DNA from 4 places in the Streptomyces sp. NPDC008150 genome. Region 3 is predicted to be linked to each of the others. Evidence: riboswitches for the same ligand, from Rfam matches in the RefSeq annotation. Region 3 holds a riboswitch; each other region holds the start of a gene.
The links. A riboswitch is a leader RNA that binds a small molecule or an ion and turns the genes downstream of it on or off. The one in region 3 is predicted to bind S-adenosylmethionine.
Positions count from the first base shown of each region.

Region 1 (7,572 bases), on a different contig from region 3:
GAAGACGAGGGCGTCGCCGCGGTACGGCTCCCCCGCCGCCTCGTCCAGGCGCGCGCGGCGGGCGGCCGCCTCGGCGGCGGTGTCGTCGAGGAGGACGACGAGGTCGCCGAAGACGTGCAGCGGGGTGTCGGCCCGGCCGGCCGCGCGCTGCTCGGCACGGATCTCATCGACGGTCGCACGGGCGCCGTCCGCGTCGTGCGGGGTCACGTAACCGACGTCGGCCTGCCGGGCGATGAGCCGGTACGGGACGGCCGCGTGGCCGAGCGCGGTGACGAGGGGCTGGCCCTGCGGCGGGCGGGGCGTGATGGAGGGGCCCTTGACGCTGAAGTACCTGCCCTCGAAGTCGATGTAGTGCAGCTTGTCCCGGTCGACGAAGCGGCCGGTGGCCGTGTCGCGGATCTCCGCGTCGTCCTCCCAGCTGTCCCACAGGCGGCGGACGGCCTCCACGTAGTCGTCGGCCTCGTCGAACAGGTCGGTGGTCAGCTCGCGGACGGCGGCGCCGCCCAGGTCGTCGAAGTCGACGTCGGGCAGCGTGCGGCGGCCGAAGTGGGCCGCCTCGTGGGGCCGCGCGGTGACCTGGACCCGCAGGCCGGCACGGCCCGTCGAGACGTAGTCGAGGGTGGCGATCGCCTTGGAGATGTGGAACGGCTCGGTGTGCGTCGCGATCACCGTCGGCACCAGTCCGATGTGGCTCGACAGCGGCGCGATGCGGGCGGCCACGAGCACCGCGTCGAGCCGTCCGCGGACCTGGTCGGTGCGGTCGTCGGGCTCGAAGGGGCGTGCGGTCTGGAGGCCGAGGCCGTCCTCGATGGTCACGAAGTCGATCAGTCCGCGCTCGGCCTCCGCGACCTGGTCGGCCCAGTAGCCCGCGGTGAACAGGTCGCCGGGGCGGGCGGACGGCTCGCGCCAGGAGGCCGGGTGCCAGCCGGTGCCGTCGAGGGCGACGGCCAGGTGGAGGTGTGCCGAGGCGGAGTCGGCGGCGGGTGAGGGTGTGGTTGAGGACACGGGTATGCCTTCCTGGGTCCGTGAGGGGTCGCCCGGTACGGGGGCGCGCGGCGGAGGGAAACGGGTCAGGAGCGACAGAGCGCGCCGGCGGTGCGCAGCAGGTCGATGTGCGGCCTGCCGTGCAGACGCACACGGCGGCGCGGGACCAGGGCGCGTGGGGCGGTCGCGTGCGGCAGGGGCCCGGCGGGGGCGACGGCCGCGGCGGTCGTGCGTTCCGCGTCCATGTCCGTCACCTCCGTCGTGTGCAACGCCCGCGCGTGCGCGAGGAGTTGTCCCTCCTGTACAACACCCGCTCCGACCGCCGTGTTCCCCTCCGCACGGCGGCCGGTGCGGTGACCCACCGCGCCCGGTGGGTCACTGACGGGGTGTCAGGAGTTGTCGAGGGGCAGGCCGGCCGGGTTGAGCACGGACTTGGTGACCGCCTCGTCGGAGAGGTTCCAGGCCTTGAGCCACTTGGCGTACTGGCCGTTCTTGATGAGGTGGTTGATGGCGTCCGCGACCGGCTGGGCCAGCCCGTTGCCCTTCTTCGTCGTCGCCGCGATCAGGCCCTGGAGCGAGGCGCCCGCACCCGAGAACGTGCCGGCGCTGCGGGTCGCGTTGGGCGACTTCGCCGTCTGCGTCACGTGGTAGGCGACGCCGGGGTTGGCCGCGAAGTAGGCGTCGATCTTCCCGCCGGTCAGCGCCAGGTACACGCTGTTCTTGCTGGCGTAGCGCTTGACGGTGACGTTCTTGCCCTCCTTCTTCAGCTTCGCCTGCCACTCCAGGAGGATCTTCTCCTGGTTGGTGCCGGAGTCGACGGCGACGGTCTTGCCGGCGAGGTTCTCGTAGTCGCCGTCGAAGTTCCAGGTGCTCTTCTTCGTCACCTCGAAGCCGACGTTGTCCTGGCGGTAGGAGGCGAAGTCGTACTTCTGCTTGCGCTCCTCGGTGTCGGTGATGTTGGCGAGCGCGATCTCGGTCTTGCCGCTGTCGATCCCGACGAACATGTTCTCCCAAGTGGCGTTCTGCAACTGAGGCTTGAGGCCCAGCACCGCCGCCACCAGCCGTGCCAGGTCGGGCTCGGAACCGGTGAGGGTCTTCTGGTCGGAGCCGACGTAGGCGAGCGGCGGGAAGCCGTCGGGCAGTGCGCCGACGCCGATCGTGAGCGTGCCGTCCTTCTTGACGCTCGCGGGCACCTCGGCGCTGATCGACTTGACCTCGGACACCTTGAGGGTGGCTTCCTTCGCGGCCCCGTTGGAGAGCTGTCCCACGGTCACGCTGCCCGCGGTGTCGGTCTTCGTGGCGGCGTCGCTGTCGCCCCCGCAGGCGGCCAGGGCCCCGGCGAGCGAGACGACGGCGGTGCCGGCGGTGACGGATCGGAGGAGTCTGCTGCGAAGGCTGAGGCTGGGCATGGCTGTCCTTGTCGGTGAGCGGTGAGCGGTGAGCGATGGGCGGACGGTGGGACGTGGGACGGTCTGCACGGCGGGCGGTGCGGTCGCGGCGCGGCGGCGCACCGCCGACGTCACAGGACCCGGCTGAGGAAGTCGCGGGTGCGTTCGTGCTGCGGGTTGTCCAACACCTGGGCGGGCGGCCCCTGTTCGACGATCCGGCCCTCGTCGATGAAGACGACGCGGTCGGCGACCTCGCGGGCGAACCCGATCTCGTGGGTGACGACGAGCAGCGTGGTGCCGCTGGTGGCCAGGTCCTTGATGACGGCCAGGACCTCGCCGACGAGTTCGGGGTCGAGCGCGGAGGTGGGCTCGTCGAAAAGGATGACGCCGGGCCGCAGGGCCAGTGCGCGGGCGATGGCGACGCGCTGCTGCTGGCCGCCGGAGAGCTGGCGCGGGTAGGCGTCGGCGCGGTCGGCGAGACCCACCCGGGCGAGGAGTTCGCGCGCCAGTTCCTTCGCGGAGGAGCGGTCGAGCCGTCCGGTGGCGACCGGCGCGGCGGCCACGTTGTCGAGGACGGTCAGGTGCGGGAACAGGTTGAAGTTCTGGAAGACGAACCCGATGCGGCTGCGCTGCGCGAGGATCGCGCGCTCGCTGAGTTCCTTCAGACGCTCGCCCTGCCGGCGCACGCCGATCAGTTCGCCGCCGACGCTGACGTGCCCGATCTCGGGCCGCTCCAGGTGGTTGACGACGCGTAGCAGCGTGGACTTGCCGGAGCCGGAGGGGCCGAGGATCACGGTGACCTCGCCCGGACGGACCGTCAGATCGATGCCCTGGAGCACGCGTTGGGTGCCGTACCACTTGTGGACGTCCCGGATCTCGACGGCCACGGGGGCCGTGCCGGCGGGGGCCGCGGGGGCGGTGGTGCTCATACGGCGGTCTCCTTGCGCACGCGCTCGCGCAGGTCGCCCAGGCCGGTGCGGAGCTTCTGGAACGGGGTCGGCGGCAGGGTGCGGGTGGCGCCCCGGGCGAAGTACCGCTCGACGTAGAACTGGACGACGGACACGGCGCTGGTGAGGATCAGGTACCAGACGGTGGCCACGAGCAGCAGCGGCACGATGTCGCCCGGGTAGGTGGATCCCATCGTCTGCACCGAGCCGAACAGGTCGAGCAGCGACACGTAGAACACCAGGGACGTGCCCTTGATGAGGCCGATCAGCTGGTTGACGTAGTTCGGGGTGATGGAACGCAGTGCCTGCGGCAGGACGATCCGGGTGAACTGGTAGCGCTTGGGCAGTCCCAGCGCGGAGGCGGCCTCGTGCTGGCCCTGGTCGACGGAGAGGATGCCGCCGCGGACCACTTCCGACGCGTACGCGGCCTCGTTGAGGCTGAGCCCGACGACCGCGACGGTCATGTCGGTGGCGAGGCGGGACTCGTCGAAGCTGACGAAGGACGGGCCGAAGGGCACGCCGAGGCTCAACGTCTGGTACAGAGCACTGAAGTTGTAGAGGAAGATCAGGACGACGATCAGCGGGACCGAGCGGAAGAGCCAGGTGTAGACCCAGCTCACCGAGCGCAGGACCGGGCTCGCGGACAGCCGGCAGACGGCGAGCAGCACTCCGCCGAGCAGCCCCAGCACGGCGCTGAGCGCGGTGACTTCGAGGGTGACGACGAGTCCGTCGAGGACGGTCGGCCGCAGGAACCAGTAGCGGAAGCGGTCCCACTGGTAGAAGGGGTTCGTGGCCAGCCCGTGCACGACCTGCGCCAGCAGGACCAGGACCACGGCGGTGGCGATCCACCGCCCGGGGCGTCGCAGGGGCAGGACGCGCTGCGCGACGGGGTGCGCGGCGGAGCGCTTCTCGGCGGACGCGGTTCCGGCGTCGGTCGGCTCGGCGGCCACGGATACGGCGGCGCCCGGGGGTTCACTCATGACGGCTCCAGCGGAGGCGGACTCCCCCGGGTCTGCCGTGCTCGCGTCACGTACCGGCGGCTCGCCCGCGGGGCTGTGGAAGGCATCGCGGGGACGGGACGGTCACGGAGAAACGCACGGAACCGGGGGCTGGCGGACAACGGCACACCGTCTCGGCGGTGTTCGTCGGGGATCCGGAGACTGCGGGACGGCCAGGTGCTGCGAGGAGAGGGAAACCGCGATGCGGTGTCAGCCTCGACAGCGGGCACGGCCCGGTGCGGTACACAGTGCGCTGTTGACGCGGAGCAGATCGACGGCGCGATCGGCGACGAGCGGTTCGGCGGACGGCTGTACGCAGCCCGCGGGACGGCCTGTCGCCGTCCGGGGGGCTGCGTACATGTCCGTCACCGTCACCGTTCCGGCCCGTCGGGCCTCGCGCTTACCGAATCACTTCCGGTCCGGTCGTCACCTGGGGCACCCCACCGCGGAGCGAGGGTTGCCGGTCAGCAAGCCAGGGCTTGTCGCTGACGCTCATGACCGTTCTGGGCGATAGTTAAGACAGGCGTGCGAGCGGATGTCAACGCCGGTCCACCTGCTGGTACGGCTCAGCAGTCGTCGGGGCGGGTGTCGTGCGCGGGTGAACTCCCCGCGTACGCGGCCCAGTCGAGGATCCGGACGGCGGCTCCGGCGGCCTCCAGGCCGCGGCAGCCCGCGCGGTGGCGGCGGTCGATGCCGGCCAGGTCGAGATGGGCGCCGAAGGCGGGGTGCGCGGTCAGCGCCCGCGCGTAGTCCCACAGGACGCGGTGGGCGGCGGCGCGGCGCACGGCGTCGGCGTCCAGGTGGTTGCGGTGCACGGTGTCGAGCCGCACCAGGGCCGTCCACAGTTCGATGTCGGCGGCGGTGGGCGCCTGTCCCGTCACGTGGGGGCCGGCCCCCACGAGCTGCTCGGCGGAGGCGAGGGCGGCGTCCAACTCATCGACGGCGGCGGCACGTTCGGCCTCGGTGGCGTCGGGCCGCCCCGCCCGCTGGGCGGCGCCGTCGATGCCTTCGGAGCAGAGCCGCTCGACGCTCTGGACGACGGACTCGGCGCCGCACGGGTAGAGGTCGGCGCGGCCGTCGCCGAAGTGCCGGGCGAGGTCGCGCATGATGTCGGGCGCGTGGGTGCTGACGATGCGGCCGGACCAGTCGTCGCTGAGCACCGGTTCGAGGGCGGGGCCGGAGTAGTGGTGCATGCTCGCCTCGTACAGCGGGCGCAGCACGGTGTGGCCGCCGTCGGGGCCGTCGGGCACGGCGGGCAGGAAGGTGACCGGACAGATGTCGTCGAGCGCGAGCAGCCGGTGGGCGACGGCGATGCGCAGGCCGCCCGGACAGGCCGTCGAGAGGTGGATGCGGTAGCGGCGCGGCACGGCGTAGTGGCCGCTGCGCGCGTCGCGTCCGATACGGCCGCGGAACGCGGGCACCGGGCGGCGGGACGGGTGCGCGGTGAGGTGCGTGACGGACATGGGTCTCCCGGGGTGGGGCGCAGGCGGCGCGGCATGGAGGACGGCCGGACGGCACGTCGTGGACGGCGGTTGCGGCGGTGCGGCGGGCGGACGTCCGCGGTGCGCGTCGCGCGGCGGGGCGGCGGGCCCCGTCCGCGCGCCGCGCACGCGCGGGAACGCCCGGGGCCGGCCCGTGGCGGGCGGGCGCCGGTACGTCGTCGTCCGGGCGGGAGGCGCGTCGGCTCAGCCGACGCGTCCGATCGCGCTGCAGACCCGCAGCAGGTCGATGTGGCGGCGGGAGGTCAGCAGGGGCGAGGCCGGTGCGGGCACGGCGGCCGGGGGTACGAGGGGCAGGGGCCCGCGCGGGGTACGCCGCCCACGGCCGGTGACCGCCTCGGGACGCCCCATATTTCCCTACCTGTTCACTAGGATTCCTCGACGAGTGTCGGACGGCCCGGATCACCCGTCAAGACCGCGTCCACCGATCGGTCACCGGGGCGTTCGGCCCGCCGGGCGGGGAGGGGCCGGGCCGCCCCGGCGCGACGGGCCGGCTGCCGCCCGCCGCCCCGCGGACGTCGACTCCCCGCCGGCGACGGCCCGTTGATCACGCCGTGGCGGCGCACCCCGGGCACAGCCCGCGGTACGTCACTTCCGCCTCCGAGACCGCGAACCCGAAACGCTGGTCCGCCGGGAGGGCGGAGAGCGGGTCGCCGACGGGGTGGACGTCGCGGATGGTGCCGCAGACCGAGCAGACCAGGTGCTGGTGCGGGCGGTGGGCGTTGGGGTCGTAGCGCTTGGCGCGGCCCTCGGAGGTGACCTCCATCACCTCGCCGAGGGTGACCAGTTCGCCCAGGGTGTTGTAGACGGTCGCGCGGGAGATCTCGGGCAGGAGCCGGGCCGCCGCCGCGTGCACCTCGTCGGCCGTGAGATGCACGTGATCGCCGTCGAGGACCTCGGCGACGACACGGCGCTGGGAGGTCATTCGCCAGCCACGTCCACGCAGTCGCCCCAGCAGGTCACTCATATTGGTTCACCTATCTCAAGTGCGGTGGGACGGGAGACGTCTCGCCGGTAACGTCCGGCTTGCGAGCCGATACGGATTTGGCGCCCTTCTTGACTTGGACTCTGTCCATCGTAGGATCAGTTCCGGCGACAGCCAAGAACCCCCGGTCCACCGGTACGGCAGGAGACGCACCCCCCGCCCCGAACGGCCCCGGGTCCTGGCGCCGCACCCTCAAGCTCCAGAGCTCAGCGATCTGCCAGGTCCGGAAGGATTTCCATGACTGAGAACCACGACGCAATCGTCACCGAACCCAAAGCCGAGGAGTCGGGCGGCTGCCCGGTCGTGCACACCGCGCGCGCCCCGCACCCCACGCAGGGTGGTGGCAACCGTCAGTGGTGGCCGGACCGGCTGAACCTGCGCATCCTTTCCAAGAACCCGGCCGTGGCGAACCCGCTGGGCGAGGACTTCGACTACGCGACCGCGTTCAAGTCGCTCGACCTGCCGGCGGTGAAGCGTGACCTCGCCGAGGTGCTGACCACCTCGCAGGACTGGTGGCCCGCCGACTTCGGCAACTACGGCCCGCTCATCATCCGCATGGCCTGGCACAGCGCCGGCACCTACCGGATCAGCGACGGCCGCGGCGGCGCCGGTGCCGGCCAGCAGCGGTTCGCCCCGCTGAACAGCTGGCCGGACAACGCCAACCTCGACAAGGCCCGCCGTCTGCTGTGGCCGGTCAAGAAGAAGTACGGCCAGAACATTTCCTGGGCCGACCTGCTGATCCTCGCCGGCAACGTCGCCCTGGAGACCATG
Region 1 is NZ_JBIBHJ010000010.1:281,433-289,004, reverse strand. Features, by position in the region: gene ACFZA0_RS24780 (LLM class flavin-dependent oxidoreductase) at 1-1,005, opposite strand, end outside; gene ACFZA0_RS24775 (putative leader peptide) at 1,071-1,229, opposite strand; gene ACFZA0_RS24770 (transporter substrate-binding domain-containing protein) at 1,374-2,393, opposite strand; gene ACFZA0_RS24765 (ATP-binding cassette domain-containing protein) at 2,504-3,301, opposite strand; gene ACFZA0_RS24760 (ABC transporter permease subunit) at 3,298-4,299, opposite strand; SAM riboswitch class IV at 4,709-4,817, opposite strand; gene ACFZA0_RS24755 (glutathione S-transferase C-terminal domain-containing protein) at 4,884-5,780, opposite strand; gene ACFZA0_RS24750 (putative leader peptide) at 6,003-6,167, opposite strand; gene ACFZA0_RS24745 (transcriptional repressor) at 6,364-6,783, opposite strand; gene katG (catalase/peroxidase HPI) at 7,039-7,572, shown strand, end outside.
Region 1: linked by a shared signal. The riboswitch ahead of ACFZA0_RS24760 (ABC transporter permease subunit) and the one ahead of thrC (threonine synthase) in region 3 are both predicted to bind S-adenosylmethionine.

Region 2 (7,572 bases), on a different contig from region 3:
CGGGTGAGCAGGTCGGTCAGCTCCTCGGCGGAACCGGTGTGACGCAGGCGTCCCGTGCCCGGCCAGTCGGCGGTGGCGTTCAGCTCTGCCAGCCGGGCGGCGGCCGGGGCGTCGTCGGTGTCGAGCACGGCCTCCACCTCGGCGAAGACCAGCGGCGCGCCCGCCGCCCGGGCCTCGGCGGCCCGCTCGGCGATCTCCTCGGGCGTGGACCGGGACACCAGGACGATGTCGGCGCGCTCGTCGATCCCGAGGGCGTCCGGGGCGAGGACGACCACCTGGCCCTGCGGCGGGCGCGGGGTGATCAGCGGTCCCTTGACGGTGAAGCCGGCGCCCTCGAAGTCGATGTGGTGGACCCGGTCGGCGTCCAGGAAGCGGCCGGTGGCCACGTCCCTGATCACCGCGTCGTCCTCCCAGGAGTCCCAGAGCGCGCGGGCGGTCTCGACCACGTCGGCCACCTCACGCCGGGTCTTCTCGGGGGACAGCGGCGCCCGCCCGACGGTGGCCAGCGAGCCGGAGTCGTCGGCCGCGCCGACCAGCCAGGCGGCCCGGCCGTTCGAGGCGTGGTCCAGGCTGGCGAGCTGGGTGGCGAGGTGGAACGGCTCGGTGGTGGTGGTGTGCAGGGTGGGGGCGAGCCCGAGCCGGTCGGTGGCGAGCGTGAGGAACGCGGCCCGGCTGCCCGCCTCGATCCGGCCGGCCGGACCGGCCGCCGGTCCGGTGGCCGGCGGCAGCGGCGCGTCGGCCAGGGTGAGCAGCGCGTACCCGGCCTCCTCCGCCGAGGCGGCCGCCTCCCGCACACCGCGCGGGGTGAGTCCCGCCCCGGCGCTCCGGCCCGGGTGGCGGGCGGCGGCCGGGTGGGCGCCGTCGCCGTCGGCCTCCAGGGCGAGGTGCAGCGCGGGCGGTGCGGTGTCGTGGTCAGTCATGAACGGTGCCTCCGGTGGACGGGTCACCGGCCGACACGGGAGCCCGGTCGCCGGCGGGACGGTGGTCGGAGCCTTCGGCGCGGCCGCCCGGCCGGTCGGGGCCGGACGCCGGCAGCGGGCCGGGGAAGGTGCGGGCGGAACCGGGAGAGGAGTGGACGGGGGCCGGGGAGGTGCGGACGGGGGCGGTGACCGGGCCGGCCGGCGCGGCCGCGAGCCGGTGCGACAGCCACAGCGCCACCCCGAGCGCCGCGAGGACGGCCGCCGCGGCGCCCGAGGCCATCCCCCAGCGCACCCCGGCGTGTTCGGAGACCCAGCCGATCACCGGGCCGCCGACCGGGCTGCCGCCCATCGAGATCACCGTGTAGACGGCCATCACGCGCCCACGCATCGCGTCGTCCACCTCGGACTGGACGAACGCGCTGACCGCAGTGTTGAGGATCATCAACGCGCATCCGGTCGGCAGCAGCAGCGCGAGGAAGGCCGGGTACGACGGCATCAGCGCGGCCAGCACCTCGAACGCGCCGAACAGCACCGCTCCGGCGACGACCGTCCGCACCCGGGGCGTGATCCCCCGGGTCGCGGCAAGGGTGCCTGCAACGGTGCCCACGGCCAGGGCGGTGTTCATGAAGCCGAGACCGTCCGAACCGACGTCGAAGACCCGTCCGGCGAACAGCGTCAACGTGGTCGGGAAGCTGACCGCGAAGGTCGCGGCGAGCCCGAAGACGGTGAAGACGCCCACGAGTTCGGGCCGTGAGCCGACGTACCGCAGTCCCTCCCCACCCGCCTTCCGCCACGGCGGCGGGGCGGCCGCCGGGGCGTCCGCGGCCCTCGGCCGGATCGACGCCACGCCCGCCAGGACGGCCGCGAAGGAGGCGGCGTTCAGGGCGAACACCCAGCCGGTACCGATCACCCCGATCAGCACACCGGCAACGGCCGGGCCGATCAGCCGGGCGGCGTTCAGCGACAGGATGTTCAACCCGGCGGCCCTGGGGATCAGCGGCCGGCCCACCAGTTCCCTGACGAAATACAACCTGGCCGGGTTCTCCACGGTGAACACCGCGCCCAGCGCGAAGGACAGCACGTACAGCAGCCAGAGCGGCGCGTACCCGGACAGCACCATGACGGCCAACAGCACGGCTTGCGCCGCGTACAGCGCCTGCGTCCACAGCAGCAGCCGGCGCCGGTCGTACCGGTCGGCGATCACCCCGCCCCACAGGCCGAACAGCAGCACCGGGGCGAACTGGAGCCCCGCGACCCAGCCGAGCGCCGTACCGCTGTGGGTGAGGGTCAGCACGAACCAGTCCAGCGCCACGCCCTGCATCGCGCTGCCGATGTTGGAGACCAGTCCCGTGCTCCAGTAGATCCGGTAGTCCCGGACCCGGAGCGCGGCGAACACCCCAGTGGGTTCGGCGTCGTTGACAGCCATGGGCCTTCCTTCGCCACGAGCGGCGGGCGGTCGTGGGCGGGCGGTCGCGGGGCGGGAGCGCGGTGCGCGCGGGTGGGTCCGCGCGGCGGCGGGCAGTCCGTCCGGTGTTCCGTCTCCCGTGCCGCGCGGCGGCCCGCCCCGCGTTCCTGTCCGGCGCCGCGTCCGGTGTTCCGCCCCCGTTTCGCCTCGCGGTCCGTCCTGGTGGAGGTCCGCGCGGGACGTGGGGGCGACGTGCCCCCAACAGGGCTCAGCCAGTGCTCAACCGGGGCTCGGCCGCGGCTCGGCGCGCCGGCGGCGGCCGGGACGGCGGGCCCGACGGGCGAAGGGAGGGGGGAAGCGAACCCGAACGCGGCGAACCGGCCACGTATCGGCAGAGGAGGGAAAGGGCGAACCGGGCGGGGCGGTTCAGCTACAGGTCTGGTCGAACTGATCTGCGCGGCGACCCGCCCAGAACGGGTCCAGCAGCACGGTGGGTGCCTGCCCTGCGATCTCCATGCCCCGGATCAAAGCACACGGCCTGTGCAGCGTCCACCGACCGTCCCGCCCTCTGAGACAGGACGACTTTCTTCGCGCGGGATCCCGTTTTCGGAGGCTTCCGGGCATTGACGTCCGAGGAAACCGCTCCATACGATCGCGGCCGGCATTGAGTGTCAGCGTCAAGCCCTGGCTCGCTGACCGGCAACCCTCCACCGCGGTGGGGTGCTCCAGGTGAAAGCCCGGCGGGATCACCGGTGATCCCGCAAGCGCGTGGCCCCGTCGGGGCCGGAGACCGAGGGGGGAACGCATGCGGCAGCACCACGCCGGCCAACGGGCCTCCTCCTCCGTCGCCATGGTGTTCTCCCGGCTCTCCCGGCGGCGCCACATCGACCTGAAGCGCTCCACCAGCTGTCTCTGTCACGCCTGACGCGCTTCCCCCACGCCGCCTGACGAACAGTCACCGGCCGTCGGCTCCGCACGTTTCCCGTCCCCGTGTCACCACCTGCCCAGGGCTCCGCCCCGTCGTACGCGTCCGCCGTCACCGGCGTCCGCCCGCCGGGTCCGCGCGCTCCGCGCCGGCGTGCCCGCACACGCCTGCGCACCCGGCACTCCGATTGAGGAGAACCTCTTCGTGACCGTACTTCCGGCACTCCCGGCCAGAACCACCCGATGGGCGGCGCTCACCGCCCTCCTGACCACCAGCATCCTGCTGACCGCCTGCGGCACCGGCGGTGACGGCTCGGGCAGCGGCTCCTCCGACGCCAAGCCGAAGTCCGGCGGCACCCTCACCTTCGCGGTCAGCTCCGACGCCGGCTGCGTGGACCCCCAGCAGGTCGGCAGCAACGACACCATCTACTCGGTGCGCCAGATCGTCGACTCGCTCACCGACCAGGACCCGAAGACCGGCAAGATCGTGCCGTGGCTGGCGAAGAGCTGGGAGGTCAGCGACGACGCCACCACCTTCACCTTCCACCTGCGGGAGGGCGTCACCTTCAGCGACGGCTCCAAGCTCACCGCCCAGGTGGTCAAGGACAACTTCGACGCGGTGCCCGACCTCGGTCCGCTGGCCTCCCTCGCCCAGGGCTACCTGGCCGGCCTGAAGAGCACCACCGTGGTCGACCCGAACACCGTCAAGATCACCTTCGCCGCGCCCAACGTCCAGTTCCTCCAGGCCACTTCGACGCACTCGCTGGGCATCGAATCCGCGGCGAGCGTGAAGAAGACCCCGCAGCAGAAGTGCAGCGACGGCGTCAGCGGCTCCGGTCCGTTCGTGCTGGACAAGTACTCCCAGAACCAGTCGGTCACCCTCTCCAGGCGCGCCGGCTACAACTGGGGCTCCTCGCTGTGGGCGAAGACCGGTGAGGCCTACCTCGACAAGCTGGTCTTCAAGGTCGTCCCGGAGGCGGGCGTGCGCTCCGGCAGCCTCCAGTCCGGCCAGGTCGACGCGATAGGCAGTGTCGGCAAGGCCGACGAGACCGCCCTCCAGGGCGGCCAAGTCAACCTTCAGCGCCGCGCCAACCCCGGTCTGGTCTTCGGCCTGACCGCCAACAGCTCCCGTCCCGCGGTGAAGGAGACCGCGGTGCGCCAGGCGATCAGCTACGCCCTGGACCGCAAGGAGATCGCCTCCACGGTCTTCCCTACCGGCACCCAGCCGGCCACCAGCGTCCTCGCGCACACCACCCCCGACTACACCGACCTCTCCTCGGAGCTCACGACGGACCCCGCCAAGGCCAAGTCCCTGCTGGACGCGGCCGGCTGGAAGGCCGGCAGTGACGGCATCCGTGCCAAGGGCGGCAAGAAGCTCAGCCTGAGCATCGTCTGGATCCCCAACGCGGCCACCAACCAGCCCGCCCTGGAGCTGATCCAGCAGCAGCTGAAGGCCGTCGGCATCGGCACCACCCTCAAGCAGGTCCAGCTCCCGCAGTTCGCGACCGTGCTGGCGGGCGGCGACTTCGACCTCTCCTGGGGCAACGTGACCCGGGCCGACCCGGACATCCTGCGCGGCCAGTTCTCCACCAGCCTCACCAACTTCTACCGCCTGCCGAAGAGCCCGCTGGACACCACCCTGTCCGAACAGGCCGGCGCCGCCGACACCGCCAAGCGGTCCCAACTGGTCGCCGACGCTCAGAAGGAACTCATCGAAAACGCCTACACGGTCCCCGTGGTGGAGCTCCAGACCCAGCTGGGCGTGTCCAAGAAGGTCCACGACCTGAAGTTCGACGCCTCCAGCCGGATCCAGCTGCACGACACCTGGATCGGCTGACCGTGCGCCGCTACGTGGTCAAACGTCTGGCCCAGGCGGTCGGCGTCCTGTGGGCGGCCTACACGGTGGCCTTCCTGGTCCTGGACTACCTGCCCGGCGACCCGGTCACCGCGATGGCCGCGGGCGGCCTCGACTCCGGGCCGGTCGACCCGGAGCGGCTCGCCGCCCTGCGCCACCAGTACGGCTTCGACAAGCCCGTACTGCTCCAGTACGCGGACTACCTGGGCCGGGCGGTGCGGGGCGACTTCGGGGACTCCGTCTCCACCGGCCGCCCGGTCACCCGGACCCTGGCCGACGCCCTGCCGCAGACGCTCCAACTGACCGGCGCCGCCCTGCTCCTCGCGGTGCTCCTGGGCGGCGGCCTCGCGGTCGCCGCCACTTACACCTCCCGGCGGTGGCTGCGGCAGTTCCTGCTGTCGCTGCCACCGCTGGGGGTGTCCGTCCCCACCTTCTGGGTCGGCCTGCTGCTGGTGGAGGCGTTCTCCTTCCGGCTGCACTGGTTCCCGGCGTTCGGCAACGACGGGGTGCCCGGCCTGGTCCTGCCGGCCCTGACCCTGGCCGTCCCGACCGGTGCCCAGATCGCCCAGGTCCTGGCCAAGAGCCTGCTCACCGCGCTCGACCAGGCGTACGTCGAGACCGCGCGGGCCAAGGGCGCCGGGCGCACGCGAATCCATCTGCGGCACGCGCTGCGCAACGCCTCGCTGCCCGCCCTGACCGTCGTCGGACTGCTGGTCGGCCAGCTGATCGCCGGCTCCGTGGTCGTGGAGACGGTGTTCTCCCGCGACGGCCTCGGCCGGGTGACCGCCTCGGCGGTCACCGTCCAGGACATCCCGCTGGTCCAGGGAGTCGTGCTGTTCGGCTCGCTGATCTTCGTGGCGAGCAACCTGCTCGTCGACCTCGTCTACCCGCTGCTCGACCCTCGGATCGTGGTGGCCTCCGGCAGAAAGGCGCGCCTCGCATGAGTCAGAGCCTTCTCGGCGACCCGGCCGAGACCGCCCTCGCCCCGGCCCGGCAGGCCGGTCCGCAGACGGAGGCCCCCGCCCCCGGACCGGCGCGCCGCCGCCCCGACGTCCGGGAGGTACTGCGCTTCCTGGGCGGTCGCCCCGGCCTGCTGCTGTCCGTCGTCATCCTCGTCCTGATCGTCCTGGCCTCCTTCCGGCCGGACCTGTTCACCTCCCAGGACCCGCTGAAGGGCGTGCCCTCGCACAACTTCAGTGCCCCGAGCGCAAGTCACTGGTTCGGCACCGACGAACTCGGCCGGGACGTCTTCTCCCGCGTCGTCCACGGCGCCCAGCTCTCCCTCAAGGCGACCCTGATCGCGGTGCTGGTCGCGTTCGTCGTCGGCGGACTGCTCGGCGTGGTCGCCGGGTTCGTCGGCCGCTGGGTGGACGACGTGCTGATGCGGTTCGTGGACGTCCTGCTGTCCATCCCCGCACTGTTCCTCTCCCTCGCCCTGGTCACCGCGCTCGGCTACGGCACGGTGAAGGTGGCGGTCGCGGTCGGTATCGCCAGCGTCGCCTCCTTCGCCCGGGTGGCGCGGTCCGAGGTGCTGCGAGTGCGGCAGGCGGTGTTCGTGGAGGCGTCCCGCTCCTGCGGCGCCCGCTGGTACTCGGTCCTCGGCCGGCACGTCCTGCCCGGCGCGGCCGGTCCGGTGATCGTGCTCGCCACCCTCGACTTCGGCACCTCGATCCTCGCCGTGTCGGCCCTCAGCTTCCTCGGCTACGGCGCACCGCCGCCCGCCCCCGAGTGGGGGACGCTGATCTCCGAAGGCCGCAACTACCTCGCCAACGCCTGGTGGCTGACCGCGCTGCCCGGCCTGGCCATCGCCGCGACCGTCCTCGCCACCAACCGGGTGGCCCGGGCCCTCGACGGCGAATGGGCCCGTCGGCGATGACCGCCGCGCAGCGGGGGCCGCGGCCCCAGGCGGAGATACCGGCCCCGGCCACGCCCGAGCCGGCGACCCCCGCGCCCGAGCCGGGGACCACCCCTCGGGGGGAGACCGAGTCGCCCCGGGGCGGCAGCCGTCCGGCGCCCCCGGCCGTCACCGCGCCCGGTGCCGGGAGCCCCGCCGTGGCGGCGTCCCCCGGCACCGCGCACCGGCCCGAGCTCCCGGCAGCGGGCCGCACCCCGCCCACCACCGAGAACCGACCCGGAGCGGACCAGAACATGACGAAGACACCGCAGCCCCTGCTGGAGATCCGCGGCCTGTCCGTGTCGTACCGCACCCGGGGCGGCACCGTCCCGGCCGTCCGGGGTGTCGACCTCGACGTGTGGCCCGGCCAGGTCACCGCCGTGGTCGGCGAGTCCGGCTCGGGCAAGAGCACCACCGCGCACGCCGTGACCCGTCTCCTCGCGGCCAACGGACGTATCGACTTCGGCACCGTCCGCTTCGGCGGCCAGGACCTGGCGACCCTCTCCGAGGCGGAGCTGCGCCTGGTGCGCGGCGCCCGCATCGGACTGGTCCCGCAGGACCCGACCGTCTCCCT
Region 2 is NZ_JBIBHJ010000011.1:26,660-34,231, forward strand. Features, by position in the region: gene ACFZA0_RS25115 (LLM class flavin-dependent oxidoreductase) at 1-920, opposite strand, end outside; gene ACFZA0_RS25120 (MFS transporter) at 913-2,346, opposite strand; SAM riboswitch class IV at 2,986-3,098, shown strand; gene ACFZA0_RS25125 (putative leader peptide) at 3,131-3,250, shown strand; gene ACFZA0_RS25130 (ABC transporter substrate-binding protein) at 3,455-5,086, shown strand; gene ACFZA0_RS25135 (ABC transporter permease subunit) at 5,089-6,048, shown strand; gene ACFZA0_RS25140 (ABC transporter permease subunit) at 6,045-6,980, shown strand; gene ACFZA0_RS25145 (dipeptide ABC transporter ATP-binding protein) at 7,253-7,572, shown strand, end outside.
Region 2: linked by a shared signal. The riboswitch ahead of ACFZA0_RS25125 (putative leader peptide) and the one ahead of thrC (threonine synthase) in region 3 are both predicted to bind S-adenosylmethionine.

Region 3 (7,572 bases):
ATGGCGCCCGCGATGCCGGTGCCGAGCGGCACGAACAGGAAGCGGTCGGCGCCGTCTCCCGCGCCGATCCGGCCCTCGGCGAGACCGCCGGACCGCACGTCGTGGCCGAGGGCGACCGGGACGCCGTCGAGCCGGGCGCCGAGCAGGTCGCGCAGCGGTACGTCGCGCCAGCCGAGGTTGGCCGAGTAGGCGGCCACCCCGCGCTCGGCGTCCACGATGCCGGGCACCGCGACCCCCGCGGCGGACGCGGCCTCGCCGAACTCCCGCCGCCCGTGGGCCCGCAGTTCGACGGCGAAGCCGAGGATGGCCTCGACGACGGCGTCCGGACCCCGTTCGCGACCGGTGGCGCGGCGGTCCTCGTGCAGCAGCTCGCCCCCGGGGCCGACGAGCGCGGCCTTCATTCCCGTGCCGCCCACGTCCAGGGCGATGACATGTCTCACGGAGACAGTGTTGCGCGTAGACACACGAAAGGTCTAGTCCACTTGGGGTGGTTGATGCTACGGGAGTCGGGGCCGTGGCCGATTCCCGGCACCGCGACCGGACGCGCGCGCACCGGCACGCGGTGGCCGGGGGCGTGGCCGGGTCCGTGTCCGCGGGCCGGGCTACCGTGCGGGCATGGACCAGGAGCAGCTCAGCCCGCGCGAGCGGAACGTCCTCGCCCTCGAACGGCGGGGCTTCACCGGCGCGGGCGCGAAGGAACGCGCCATCCGCGAGGAACTGGGCCTGGCGCCGGTGCGCTACTACCAACTCCTCAACGCCCTCCTGGACGACCCGCGCGCCCTCGCCCACGACCCGGTGACGGTGAACCGCCTGCGGCGGATACGAGAGGCGCGCCGCTCGGAACGCTGAGGCGCTCGTGGCGCGAATCCGCCCCTCGCCGCACGGCCGCACGGCGGGGTCGAGCCGGACGCGCCCGCCGGACGTTGGTGTCGGTGCGGCCGGGGTTCGGGGCGGCCGAGTGCGCCGTCCCGGTACGCGCCGCCCGGGGGCACCGGACCGGAGCGGGCGCCCCGCCCCGGCGTCGTCCCGGTGGCGGCGCCGTCCCGTTCCGCGCGGGTGCGTCAGGCGTACCTCCCGCACCTCGCGGATAGGGTCGCTGTATGGGCACCCCCACGGACTCGACGAACCCCCAGCACCCGCCGCACCCCCTCCCGGAGCCCGCGACGCGGGCCGGGCGCGACGGCCTCGCCGCCGTTCTCGCGCACCCCGCCGGGGCGGTCGTGGCGCTCGACTTCGACGGCACCCTCGCGCCGATCGTGCCGGACCCCGAGCAGGCCCGCGCGCACCCGGACGCCGTGCCCGCCCTCGCCGCCCTCGCCCCGAAGCTGGCCTCCGTCGCGGTGGTCACCGGCCGCCCCGCCGACGTCGCCGTGCGGCACGGCGGCTTCGCGGAGGTGCCCGGCCTGGAGCACCTCGTGGTCCTCGGCCACTACGGCGCCGAGCGCTGGGACGCCGTCACCAACACCGTCACCGCGCCCGAGCCGCACCCCGGGGTCGCGGCCGTCCGCGCGGAGCTGCCCGCCCTCCTGGAGGCGGCGGGCGCCGCCGAGGGCGCCTGGGTGGAGGAGAAGGGCGGCCGGGCGGTCGCGGTGCACACCCGCCGCGCGCCGGACCCGCAGGCCGCCTTCGAGGCGCTGCGCGGCCCGCTCGGCGCACTGGCCGCCCGCCACGGCCTGATCGTCGAGCCGGGCCGGATGGTCCTGGAGCTGCGCCCGCCCGGCATGGACAAGGGCGTCGCGCTCACCGAGTACGCACGGGAGACGGGCGCGCGGGCGGTGCTCTACGCGGGGGACGACCTGGGCGACCTGCCGGCCTTCGCCGCCGTCGAGAAGCTGCGCTCCGAGGGGGTGCCCGGCCTGCTGGTGTGCAGCGGCACGTCGGAGGTCGCCGAACTCGCCGAGCGCGCCGACCTGGTGGTGGACGGCCCGGCGGGGGTCGTCGCCCTGCTGTCGGCGCTGGCGTCCCGGCTGGGCTGACCGCGCGGGCCGCGCGACGCGGAGGGGCCCGGACCGTGCGCCGGTCCGGGCCCCTCCGCGTCGCGCGGGGTCAGCCCTTCAGCTCGTCCAGCTGCTGGAGGAACCACTGCGCCGGCGGCAGCGCCGTCGCCGCCGCGGACAGCCGCTTCGTGCGCTCCGCGCGTTCGCCCGGCGCCATGGTGAGCGCCTCGTGCAGGGCCCGCGCGGTCGCGCTCACGTCGTACGGGTTCACGGTGAGGGAGTCGTCGCCCAGTTCCTCGTACGCGCCGGCCTCCCGCGACAGCACCAGGGCGCAGCCCTCGTCGGAGACGACCGGCACCTCCTTGGCGACCAGGTTCATGCCGTCGCGGATCGGGTTCACGAGGGCCACGTCGGCGAGCCGGTACGCGGCGAGCGAGCGCGCGAAGTCGTCCTTCACGTGCAGGACGACGGGCTTCCAAGTGGCCGTCCCGTACTGCTCGTTGATCTCGTCCGCGACCCGCTGGACCTCGGCGGTGTAGTCGCGGTAGACGGCGAGGTCCTGGCGCGAGGGGTAGGCGAAGGCGACGTGCGTGACGCGCTCGCGCCACGACGGCTCGTCCTCCAGGAGCTGCCGGTAGGCGAGCAGCCCGCGCACGATGTTCTTCGACAGCTCGGTGCGGTCCACGCGGACGACGGTGCGGCGGGCGGAGCCGTCGGGTGCCGTGCCGATCTCCTCGCGCAGGGCGGCCATCCGCTGCTCGACGTCGTCCTCGTGCGCCCTGCGGCGCAGGAAGTCGGCGTCCGCGCCGAGGCCGTGCACGCCGACGCGGGTGCCGCCGAGCCCGTCGGCGAACTGCTCGGCGCAGGCGGTGAAGGCGTCCGCCCAGCGGTGGGTGAGGAAGCCGAGCCGGTCGGCGCCGAGCATGCCGTCGAGGACCTGGCGCGCGATGTCGTCGGGCAGCATCCGGAAGTACTCCGGCGGCGCCCACGGGGTGTGCGAGAAGTGGCCGATGCGCAGGTCGGGCCGCAGTTCGCGGAGCATGCCGGGCACCAGCGTGAGGTGGTAGTCCTGCACCATGGCGACCGCGCCCTCGGCGGCCTCCTCGGCCAGCGCCTCGGCGAACGCCCGGTTGTAGGCGACGTAGTTGGCCCACTGGCGGCGGAACTCCGCGTCGAAGACGGGCTCCAGGGGCGTCTGGTACAGCATGTGGTGGACGAACCAGAGCACCGAGTTGGCGATGCCGTGGTACGCGTCCTCGTGCACGTCGGCGGGGATGTCCAGCATCCGCACGCCGTCCTCGCCGACACCCCGGCGCACCGCCTCGCGGTCACCGTCGCCGAGCGCCGAGCAGACCCACAGGGCCCCGGCGTCGGGGCCGATGGCGGAGAGGCCGGAGACCAGTCCACCGCCGCCCCTGCGGGCTTGCAGGGAGCCGTCCTCCCGCACGTCGTACGAGACCGGACCGCGGTTGGACGCGACCAGCACCTGGGCAGCGCCGGGGGAGGAAGCTGAGGAAGCCATACGCCTCAACTTAGCCCGGCCCCCAACCGCTCAAACGTACGGACATGCCGTGATGGAAGCGGCCAGTCCGTATACAACCGGCGGAGTCGGTCACTCCCTGTCCGCTTTCGTGCCGCTTTCCGACTGCTTTCGGCCGGATTTCCGCACGGGTCGGGCGTGTCACCGTGACCGCCCGCAGGTTTCCGGCCGGTACGCGCGTACCGGGCCGCGCGGCCGGACGGGAGGCGGCGTCCGGTGCGCGCGCACCGGACGCCGGCGGCCCGCGCGTACCGCGCACCGGCGGCCACGCCGAGGTTTCCCGTCGGGGCCCGCCCGGCCGTCGACGTCCGTACGCCGCGGGGGTCGGTCCCCGCGGCGTACGGACGTCACGCGACCTTGCGGGCGGTGTATTCGGCGATCTCGGCCATCGGCGGGCGCTCCTCGGTGTCCACGGAGTACGTCCGCGGCTCGAAACCGCCCGCCCCCCGCTCGAACTGCGTGAGGGCGGGCCGGATCAGGTGCCCGCGGGCCAGCCGGAGCTGCGCGGTGCGGTAGATCGCGGCGGCCATGCGGCCCAGCGCCTGCCCGTCCTGGTGCCGGTGCTTGCGCACCCCGACGTCGACCTGGGCGAGGGCGTCGAGGCCCACCAGGTGCAGCGCGTCGACCAGCATGCCCAGCTCCACGCCGTACCCGACCGGGAACGGGAGCTGTTCGAGCAGCGAGCGGCGGGCCGCGTACTCGCCGCCGAGCGGCTGCACGAACCCGGCGAGCTGCGGCCAGTGCATGTTCAGCAGCGGGCGCGCCATCAGCTCGGTGACCCGGCCGCCCTGGCCGGCCGCACCGCCCAGCGGACGGTCGTACATCGCCTTCACCAGGTCCACGTCCGGGTCGGTGAGCAGGGGGCCCACGATGCCCGTGACGAAGTCGCTGGAGAACTCCTTGAGGTCGGCGTCGACGAAGCACACGATGTCGCCGCCGGTGGCGAGCAGCGAGCGCCACAGCACCTCGCCCTTGCCCGGCACGGTCGGGATGCGCGGCAGGATGTCGTCGCGGTGCACGACCCGGGCGCCGGCCGCGGCGGCCACCTCGGAGGTGCGGTCGGTGGACCCGGAGTCGACGACGACTATCTCGTCGACCAGCGGGACCTGCTGCATGAGGTCGTGACGGATCACGGCGACGATGTCACCGACCGTCGCCTCCTCGTTCAGCGCGGGCAGCACGACGCTGACCGTCGAACCCGAGGCGCGTTTCGCGGCGAGGATCTTGTGGAGCGGGCGATCGGTCACGGACCAGGAGCGTGTGCTCAGCCAGCGCTCGGTTTCTTCCAGCACGGCGGCTCCTCACGTAAGTGCGACAGGCGCGGGATGCGGGACACGGGACGCGGTCGGGAGAACCCTCCGGAATGTCCCTACTGGATCTTCGTGGATCCGGCTCGTTCGGACCGGACCGCCCGCCCCGTCTCCGGGTGTGATCCATCTCGCGGTGCGGACGGCTATCTCAACTGTCCTGGCCTTCGGTTACAGTCTTGAACAACGCGGATGACCATCGCATGTCGTAGGCCGCCCGCACCCACAACCGAATACCGCTCATCCAGAGGGGCAGAGGGACACGGCCCGTTGAAGCCCCGGCAACCCTCCAGTCGGTTCTCGTGCGTACGCGCGGCGAGGCTCCCGGCTCGGGAAGGTGCCAAATCCGTCTCACGGCGAAGTGCGCCGTGAGGAAGATGAGGAGAAAGGGCCTCCCCTCCATGGCTGTGCAGACCGCCGCAAACACCTCCCAAGCCGCCGGATCGGTCGATCTCGGCCCCGCCGCCGCGCTGTCCTGCCGCGAGTGCGGCCACCGCGTCCCGCTCGGTCCGGTCTTCGCCTGCGAGGAGTGTTTCGGCCCGCTGGAGATCGCCTACGACTTCTCGGCGTACGACACCGAGGAACTGCGCAAGCGCATCGAAGCGGGCCCCGCGAACATCTGGCGCTACGCGCCGCTGCTGCCCGTCCCCGCCGACGTGGCCGACAAGCCCAACATCAACCCCGGCTGGACCAAGCTGGTCAAGGCCGACCGCCTCGCCGCCGAACTGGGCATCACCGGCGGCCTGTTCGTCAAGGACGACTCCGGCAACCCGACGCACTCCTTCAAGGACCGCGTCGTCGCCCAGGCCCTCGAAGCGGCCCGCGCCTTCGGCTTCACCACCCTCTCCTGCTCCTCCACCGGCAACCTGGCGGGCGCGGTCGGCGCCGCCGCCGCGCGCGCCGGACTGCGCAGCTGCGTGTTCATCCCGCACGACCTGGAGCAGGGCAAGGTCGTCATGGCCGCCGTCTACGGCGGCGAGCTCGTCGGCATCGAGGGCAACTACGACGACGTGAACCGCTTCTGCTCCGAGCTGATCGGCGACCCGGCCGGCGAGGGCTGGGGCTTCGTCAACGTCAACCTCCGCCCGTACTACGCGGAGGGCTCCAAGACCCTCGCGTACGAGATCTGCGAGCAGCTCGGCTGGCGGCTGCCGGACCAGCTCGTCGTCCCGATCGCCTCGGGCTCGCAGCTCACGAAGATCGACAAGGGGCTGCGGGAGCTGATCGAGCTCGGCCTCGTCGAGGACCGTCCGTACAAGATCTTCGGCGCCCAGGCCGAGGGCTGCTCGCCGGTGTCCGCCGCGTACAAGGCGGGCCACGACGTGGTGCGCCCGCAGAAGCCCGACACCATCGCCAAGTCGCTCGCCATCGGCAACCCCGCCGACGGCCCCTACGTCCTCGACATCGCCCGCCGCACCGGCGGCGCCGTGGAGGACGTGACCGACCCGCAGATCGTGGACGCCATCAAGCTGCTCGCCCGTACCGAGGGCATCTTCGCGGAGACCGCGGGCGGCGTGACCGTCGGCGTCACCCGCAAGCTCATCGAGAGCGGCGCGCTCGACCCCACCCTGACCACCGTCGTGCTGAACACCGGCGACGGCCTCAAGACGCTCGACGCGGTCGCCGGCACCGGCCTCACCGCGACGATCCGTCCCAACCTGGACTCCTTCCGAGAGGCTGGCCTCGCATGAGCGTGACCGTTCGCATCCCGACCATTCTGCGTACCTACACGGGCGGCAAGGCCGAGGTCCCGGCCGAGGGCGCCAGCCTCGGCGAGGTCATCGCGGACCTGGAGAAGAACCACGCCGGCATCGCCGCCCGCGTCCTGGACGACCAGGGCAAGCTGCGCCGCTTCGTCAACGTGTACGTGAACGACGACGACGTCCGCTTCGAGCAGGGCCTCGACACCGCGACGCCCGAGGGCGCCGGCGTCTCGATCATCCCGGCCGTCGCGGGCGGCTGACCGCCCCGGCAATTACCTTCGGTAGCGTCGATTACCGAGCGTTCAACGAATCGCCCTCTCCGGCCAGGAAACGGAGGGGGCGATTCTGCTTGGTTGAGCGCGGTACAGTTGGGGAACCAGTTGCGGCTTGCTCGGACAGGCGCCCTTGAATTCGCGCTCGCGGGGCGACGAGAAGTAGCCAAACTGTGTGGTTCTTTTGCGCCTTCTATTCCTTTTATAGGGCCCGACTTGCCCTGAATTTCGTCGACTTCTGGGTATATTCCCGACCGGTCGTGCCCAGAATTCTCGTCCGATTGACCTGTTGCAGACGGCAGTGGTGCGGATACATTCAGCCGCGGTCGACGCGTTCCGGCGCACGCCCCCAGCGTGGGGGGTGAGGTCTGACCCGGATTCGCGAAGTGCGGATCTGTGCAAGGGCCAGTAATAGGGGAGTTAGGCATGGCTCAGGGCACCGTCAAGTGGTTCAACGCGGAGAAGGGGTACGGCTTCATCGCGGTCGACGGTGGTGCGGATGTATTCGTCCACTACAGCGCGATTCAGATGGACGGCTACCGCACCCTGGAAGAAGGCCAGCGAGTCGAGTTCGAGATCTCGCAGGGTCAGAAGGGCCCGCAGGCCGACATGGTTCGCGTCAGCGCCTGAAACGCGCGGCCAATCGCAGGCGACGTTCTTCTTCTTTAATTCGAGGGGCCCGTATCCCATACGTGGGGGACGGGCCCTTCGGCGTGCGCGGCGCCCCCTCCGCCCCCCTCGCCCCGTCCGCGCGGCACCGCCGGACACCGGAGGGACTGCCTCCGCATCCCGGGGTCGCTTGCACTCTCGGGG
Region 3 is NZ_JBIBHJ010000004.1:378,431-386,002, reverse strand. Features, by position in the region: gene ACFZA0_RS13445 (ROK family protein) at 1-440, opposite strand, end outside; gene ACFZA0_RS13440 (DUF3263 domain-containing protein) at 616-849, shown strand; gene otsB (trehalose-phosphatase) at 1,101-1,976, shown strand; gene ACFZA0_RS13430 (trehalose-6-phosphate synthase) at 2,047-3,459, opposite strand; gene ACFZA0_RS13425 (glucosyl-3-phosphoglycerate synthase) at 3,825-4,769, opposite strand; SAM riboswitch class I at 5,022-5,168, shown strand; gene thrC (threonine synthase) at 5,186-6,475, shown strand; gene ACFZA0_RS13415 (MoaD/ThiS family protein) at 6,472-6,747, shown strand; gene ACFZA0_RS13410 (cold-shock protein) at 7,186-7,389, shown strand.

Region 4 (7,572 bases), on a different contig from region 3:
ACCTTCGAGGAGCGCGTCACGTCGAAACGGGTGAGATTTCCGCAGAGCGTGCAGCGCCACCGCGTCGCGGCGGTCGGCAGGGGAACCGTCATCGTGGCTGTTCGCTTCCTTCTGGTGTCCGTGACACGCCGGTCTCTCCCGCGTGTGTGGCTCGTAACCCTACGGCCTGGCGGGTACTCGCCGCTCGGCCGTCCGCGGCGGCGAGGCGGTCCGTCCGCACGCGTCCCGTTACGTCATGCTCTGTAGGCATGATCGGCATCGGTAAGTGGAGCGGGTGGACCGGGCGGGGCCCGTGGGCGGGCCGGTTCGCGGCGGCGCCCGTGACGTACGGGCTGATCGCCCTGTGCTGCCTGGTGTTCGCGGTCGGCCCGTCGTCGGGACTCGACCCGGCGTACGGCACGGGGGACGCGCTGGCGGCCGCGCAGCAGGCCTGCTTCCGCCGCTGGGGCGTGATTCCCGCCGAACTGTTCGAGGGGTCGCCCGGCTCGCTGGTGACACCGCTGACCGCCCTGTTCGTACACGGGAGCTGGGTGCACCTGCTCGGCAACATGCTCTTCCTCTACGTCTTCGGCGTGCTGACCGAGGAGCGGATGGGCCGGGTCGAGTACACGCTGTTCTACCTGGTCTGCGGGGGCCTGGCGCTGCTCGGCTACGCGATCGCCAACGCCTCCTCCGAGCAGACCCTGGTGGGGGCGTCCGGTGCGATCTCGGCGGTCCTCGGCGCCTTCCTCGCGCTGTTCCCCCGGGCCCGGGTGACGAGCCTGCTGCCGTTCCTGCTCTTCCTGCCGCTGCGCTTCCCGGCGTGGGTGGTGCTGCCGTTCTGGCTCGCCCTCCAGTGGACGGCCGCCCGGCAGGCACCGCAGGGTCCCGGGGTGGCGTACCTGGCGCACGTGGTGGGCTTCGCGCTGGGGTTCGGCTACGCGTGGGTGCGATTCGGCCGTACGACTAGAGTGAAAGCCGCCCTGCACAACGTCGCAGCGCCCGCCCCCGAGGGAGAGAACCTGCCGTGATCACCGCGATCGTCCTCATCAAGACCAGCGTGGATCGGATCCCCGAGATCGCCGAGGCGATCGCGGCGCTGGAGAGCGTCAGCGAGGTCTTCTCCGTCACCGGCACCTACGACCTGATCGCCATGGTCCGGGTGCGGGAGCACGAGGAGCTCGCGGACGTCATCCCCGGCCGGATCAGCAAGATCCCCGGCGTCGAGGGGACGGACACCCACGTGGCGTTCCGCACGTACTCGCAGCACGACCTGGAGGCGGCGTTCGCGATCGGCCTCGACGCCTGAGCGCGGGGCGCGGGAGCGTTCGAACGGCGGCGGCGCGGAACGGTGCGGGCGGTGGTCCGCCCCCGTTCCGCGCCGCCGCCGTTCACGCGGTCCGCGAGGGTGCTCAGACCGCCGGCACGCAGCGGCCCTCCTCGGTCCGGTACTGCCACTTGGCACCGTCCCGGACCAGCTCGGTCACCGCGGTGACGAAGCGCTCGACGTGCTCGTCGGGGGTGCCGGCGCCGAAGCTGACACGGATGGCGTTGAGCGACTTCTCGCCGGGCGCGGCCTCGGGGGCACCGCACTCGCCCTGGGTCTGCGGGTCGCTGCCGAGCAGGGTGCGCACCAGCGGGTGGGCGCAGAACAGGCCGTCGCGCACCCCGATGCCGTACTCGGCGGACAGCGCGGCGGCGAAGTGCGAGCTGTTCCAGCCCTCGACGACGAACGAGATGACGCCGACGCGGGGCGCGTCGTCCCCGAACAGCGACAGCACACGGACCTCGGGCACCCCGGCCAGCCCGGCGCGCACCGTGTCGATCAGGTGCTGCTCACGGGCGACGAGCGAGTCGAAGCCGGCCTCGGTGAGCGCCTTGCAGGCGGAGGCGATCGAGTAGGCGCCGATCACGTTGGGCGAGCCGGCCTCGTGGCGGGCGGCGCTGTCGTGCCACTCGACGTCCACTCCGCCGTCGGTGCGGCGGCTCACCCGGCGGCTCGCGCCACCGCCGGCGAGGTACGGCTCCGCCTCGCGCAGCCAGTCGGCGCGGCCGGCCAGCACGCCGGAGCCGAAGGGCGCGTACAGCTTGTGTCCGGAGAAGGCGACCCAGTCGACGTCGAGGTCCCGCACCGACACCGGGTGGTGCGGGGCGAGCTGCGCGGCGTCCAGGACGATGCGGGCGCCGTGGGCGTGCGCGGCGGCGGCGAGTTCGCGCACCGGCCACAGCTCACCGGTGACGTTGGAGGCGCCGGTGACGCAGACCAGGGCCGGGCCGTGCGGGTCGCGGGCGGCGAGGGCGCGCTCCAGGGTGGCGACGGCCTCGCCGGGGGTGCGCGGCGCGTTGAGGTAGGTGACGCGGGCGTCGCGCCACGGCAGCAGCGAGGCGTGGTGCTCGGTCTCGAAGACGAAGACCTGGCAGCCGGCGGGGACGGCCGCCGCGAGCAGGTTCAGGGAGTCGGTCGTGGACCGGGTGAAGATCAGCTGATCGTCCTCGCGGCAGTCGAGGAACTCGGCGACGGTGCGCCGCGCGTTCTCGAACAGGTCCGTGGAGAGCTGCGACAGGTAGCCGGCGCCGCGGTGCACGCTGCCGTAGTACGGCGCGTAGGCGGCCACGTCGTCCCACACGCGCTGGAGGGCCGGGGCGCTCGCCGCGTAGTCGAGCGCGGCGTAGGTGGTCTCGCCGCCCGTGACGAGCGGGACGGTGACGTCCCGGCCCAGCACCGGCAGCGGCGCACAGGCGGCCGGGTCGGCGGCGGCGGGCAGCTCGGCGGAGGCCGTGGCGGCGGCGACGGGGAGCTCGGCGGAGGCCGTGGAGGCGGTGGAGGCGGTGGAGGCGGTGGCAGAAGCGGTGACGGACATGGCTGAACTCCCGGAGACGGCAAGGCGAAGCCCGCCGTGCGGCCCGCGCACCCGGACAGGGTGGGGCACGGCACGGAGGAAGGGAAAAGGGTGTGCGGAAAGGGGGCTCGACGCCCTAACGCATTCGCTTGCTCACGAGAGACTCCCTCGGTGACCAGGACCCCTGGCCCCGCACTGGGGAGTGCGCGAGGGGTCCGCGCTTGCCGTGGACCTTGCTGTCCACCGCCTGGTCTTCACCCGGGGCACCCCGCCACGGACGGAGGGTTGCCGGACAGTCGGCCGGGGCCTCATGACTGTCACTCATGACCTGCCGAAAAACGTACGTGAGGCGTCCGCCGCCGCGCAACCCGCGTCCGGATGCCGGGACGGCCCCCTCGAACGGTGGACGTCCGAGGGGGCCGCGGGGTGCCGAGGGGGCGGGTACGAGGCGGGTACGCCGGTTCAGCGGTTGCTGGCCGCCGCCCAGCGCTGCAGCGTCTGCCCGGCCGCCCCCGAGTCGATCGACTCGGCGGCCCGCTCGATGCCCGTGCGGATGCGGTCCACGAGGGGCGCGTCGCCGCCGTCCAGGGCGGCCAGCGCCGCCGCGGTGTTCAGCAGCACGGCGTCGCGCACCGCGCCCTTCTCGCCGGCCAGCACGCGCCGCGCAACGTCGGCGTTGTACGCGGGGTCGCCGCCGCGCAGCGCGTCGACGGCCACCAGTTCGAGGCCGACGTCCCGCGGGTCGAAGGGCTCCTCGGTGACCTTGCCGTCCCGGACCACCCACACGCGGGAGGTCGCGGTCGTCGTCAGTTCGTCGAGTCCGTCGTCGCCGCGGAAGACGAGCGAGGTGTTGCCGCGCTCGGCGAACACCCCCGCGACGATCGGCGCGACCCGGGCGTCGGCGACTCCGACGGCCTGCGCCCTCACCCGGGCCGGGTTGGTCAGCGGGCCGAGGAAGTTGAAGGTGGTGCGGATGCCCAACTGGCCGCGGGCGGCGGCCACATGACGCAGCGCCGGGTGGAACTTCACCGCGAAGCAGAAGGTGATCCCGGCCTCCTCCGCGACCTCGACAACCCGCTTCGGGGTGAGCTGGAGGTTGACGCCGAGCCGCTCCAGGACGTCCGAGGCGCCGGACGCCGAGGACGCGGCGCGGTTGCCGTGCTTGACGACCTTCGCCCCCGCGCCGGCCGCCACGATCGCCGACATGGTGGAGATGTTCACCGTCTTCGCGCCGTCGCCGCCGGTGCCGACGATGTCGACGGTGGCGCCGGGGATCTCGATGACGTTCGCGTGCTCGTACATCGCCCGGACCAGACCGGTGATCTCCTCGACGGTCTCGCCCTTGGCGCGCAGCGCCACCGCGAACCCGGCGATCTGCGCGTCGGTCGCCTCGCCGCGCATGATGCGGTCCATCGCCCAGGCCGTGTCGTCGGCGCTCTGGTCGCGGCCCTCCAGCAGCCCGTCGAGCACGCGGGGCCAGGAACGGCCCGCCGCGGTAGTGCCTCCAGCGGGGGTCACAGCGCTCATTTCGCCGCTCCTGGGTTCCGTCCCCCTCGGGGGACACATGTCGGGGCACCCGTCGTCCCGACGGGCACGGGTCCACCCTATCCAGCCCCGGGCACGGCGAAGGGCCCCGCCCGGACAACCGGACGGGGCCCTTCGCCGTGGCGTGGCGACGCCTCGACGATCGGACGATCAGTGGTGGCCGTGGCCGCTCGTGATCTCCTTGTACTCCTCCGAGGTGGGCTTCGCGATCTGCCCGTCCTCGCCGTAGTACGACTTGCTCAGCTTGGCCCGGAGCTTCTCCGGCGCCCGCACCTTGCGCTCGACGCCGTTCTCGTCCGTGGTGGCACCGATCTCGGCGGGCGCGTACTGGTTGTGCGCGGTGAGCGTGTGCAGCTGCTCCTGGCTGAGCGGCTCGTGGATCTCGATGAACTCACCGTGCGGCAGGCGCTTGATGACGCCCGACTCGCGGCCGTGCAGCACCTTGTCGCGGTCCCGGCGCTGGAGGCCCAGGCACATCCGCTTGGTGGCGACGAAGACCAGCACCGGCACGACGAAGAACGCGATCCGGACGAACCAGGTGATCGAGTTGATCGACAGGTGGAAGTGCGTGGCCCACAGGTCGTTGCCACCGCCGACGAGCAGGACGAAGTACCAGCTGATCCACGCGGCGCCGAACGCGGTCCGCGTCGGGGCGTTGCGCGGGCGGTCCAGGATGTGGTGCTCGCGCTTGTCGCCGGTGACCCAGGACTCGATGAACGGGTAGACCGCGATCGCGACCAGGACCATCGGGAAGATCAGCAGCGGGACGAACACACCCAGGACGAGCGTGTGGCCCCAGAAGTTGATCTCCCAGCCGGGCATGACGCGGATCAGGCCCTCGGAGAAGCCCATGTACCAGTCGGGCTGGGCGCCGGTGGACACCATGTCCGGCCGGTAGGGGCCCATCTCCCAGATCGGGTTGATCGTGGCGATCGCCGCGATGAACGCGATGACACCGAAGACCAGGAAGAAGAAGCCTCCGGCCTTGGCCATGTAGACCGGCAGCAGGGGCATGCCGACGACGTTCTCGTTGGTCCGGCCGGGACCCGCGAACTGGGTGTGCTTGTGGTAGAAGACCAGGATCAGGTGGCCGACCACGAGCCCGAGCATGATGCCCGGCAGCAGCAGGATGTGGACCGAGTAGAACCGGGCCACGAAGTCCCCGCCCGGGAACTGTCCGCCGAAGAGGAAGAACGACAGGTACGTGCCGACGATCGGCACGGACAGGATCGCACCCTCCATGAAGCGCACACCGGTGCCGGAGAGCAGGTCGTCCGGGAGCGAGTAACCGGTGAAGCCGGTGAACATGCCGAGGACGAACAGCAGGAAGCCGAACAGCCAGTTGACCTCACGCGGCTTGCGGAAGGCACCCGTGAAGAACACGCGCATCATGTGCACGAACATGGCGGCCAGGAAGACCAGCGCCGCCCAGTGGTGGATCTGACGGATCAGCAGACCGCCGCGCACATCGAAGGAGATGTGCATCGTCGAGTTGAACGCCTCCGACATCTGCTGCCCCTGGAGCGGGACATAAGTGCCGTGGTACGTCACCTCGTTCATCGACGGGTGGAAGAACAGCGTCAGGTACACACCCGTGAGGATGATGATGATGAAGCTGTAGAGGCAGACCTCGCCCAACATGAACGACCAGTGGTCGGGGAAGATCTTGCGCATGTTGGCCTTGGCCAGGGAGTAGATCCCGAGCCGGCCGTCGGCCCAGTCGGCGATCTTCTCGCCGGCCGGAGCCTTCTCGCGCGACCGCGCGTCCGTGGTGGCTTGAGTACTCATCCGCGCTCCCAGAAAGCAGGACCGACGGGCTCCTCGAAGTCGCCGAGCGCCTGGAGGTAACCCTCGTCGTTCACACCGATGCGCAGCTGCGGCAGGGCGTGACCGGCGGGGCCGAAGATCACTCGGGCACCGTCGGAGAGGTCGAAGGTGGACTGGTGGCACGGGCACAGCACGTGGTGCGTCTGCTGCTCGTACAGGGAGATCGGGCAACCGACGTGGGTGCAGATCTTGGAGAAGACCACGATGCCCTCGTGTCCCCACTCCAGCTCGCGCTTGTCCTTGATGTTCTCCGGCTGGAGCCGGACGATCATCACGGCGGACTTGGCGATCTCGGTCTGGAAGTCCTCTTCCTTCTCCTCGAGCCCGTCGGGCTTGGCGAAGGTGAGCGAACCCACCGCGACGTCCGAGGGACGCAGCGGCTCGTTCGTGTTCATGTTGACGAGGAGCTTGCCCTTGGCCCACAGGGTGTGGCGGAGCTTGGTGCCCGGCAGGGTGCCGAGGTCGCGCAGCAGCATCACGCCGGACAGCGGCACCAGGGCCACCGCGCCGAACAGGGTGTTGCGGATCAGCTTGCGACGGCCGAACTGCGACTCCTTGGCGCCCTGCTTGAAGTCCGCGTGCACCTGCGCGCGGTCCTCGGGGGACGCCTCGATGGGGTGCCGCTCGGCGGGCATCTCGACGTCCGACATCAGGGTGCGCGCCCAGTGGACGGCACCCGCGCCGATCGCGAACAGCGCGACCGCGAGGGTCAGGCCGAGCGCGAAGTTCATCGCGCTGACGTGGCCGATCGGGAAGACGTAGATCGACTTGTCGTCCGGGATCGTCACGTACGAGGCGATGAAGCCGAGGGTGGCCAGCATCGAGATCACGAAGAGGAGGGCGACGTGGCGCTCGGAGCGCCGTGCCGCGGCCTCGTCGATGTCCTGGACACGGTGCTCGTGGGGCGGCAGGCCCGGGTCGGCGAACGGGTCCGCCTCGTTGGCCTGCGCCACGGTGCCGCCGTGGCCGTGCGCGTGCGCGCCGTCCTGCGCTGCCGGCAGGTGCTCTTCTGGAATGTCTTGGCTACTCATGACTTCTTGGCCTTTGCGGTCCGAGCGGCGACCCAGACGGCGACCGCGATCAGCAGGCCCATCCCGAAGATCCAGGCGAACAGACCCTCGCTGACCGGGCCGAGACCGCCGAGCGACAGACCGCCGGGGCTCTCGGCGTTGGTGCCGTTGACCTCGTCCAGGTACGCGATGATGTCCTTCTTGTTCTGCTCCGACAGGGTGGTGTCGGGGAAGGAGGGCATGTTCTGCGGACCCGTGAGCATGGCCTCGTAGATGTGCTTCGGCGTGCTGCCCTCAAGGCTCGGTGCGAACTTGCCCTCGGTCAGGGCGCCGCCCTTGCCGGTGAAGTTGTGGCACTGGGAGCAGTTGGT
Region 4 is NZ_JBIBHJ010000001.1:888,533-896,104, reverse strand. Features, by position in the region: gene ACFZA0_RS03900 (hypothetical protein) at 1-92, opposite strand, end outside; gene ACFZA0_RS03895 (rhomboid family intramembrane serine protease) at 249-1,010, shown strand; gene ACFZA0_RS03890 (Lrp/AsnC ligand binding domain-containing protein) at 1,007-1,288, shown strand; gene ACFZA0_RS03885 (aminotransferase class V-fold PLP-dependent enzyme) at 1,392-2,840, opposite strand; SAM riboswitch class IV at 3,032-3,148, opposite strand; gene trpD (anthranilate phosphoribosyltransferase) at 3,282-4,346, opposite strand; gene ACFZA0_RS03875 (cytochrome b N-terminal domain-containing protein) at 4,515-6,152, opposite strand; gene ACFZA0_RS03870 (Rieske 2Fe-2S domain-containing protein) at 6,149-7,222, opposite strand; gene ACFZA0_RS03865 (c-type cytochrome) at 7,219-7,572, opposite strand, start outside.
Region 4: linked by a shared signal. The riboswitch ahead of ACFZA0_RS03885 (aminotransferase class V-fold PLP-dependent enzyme) and the one ahead of thrC (threonine synthase) in region 3 are both predicted to bind S-adenosylmethionine.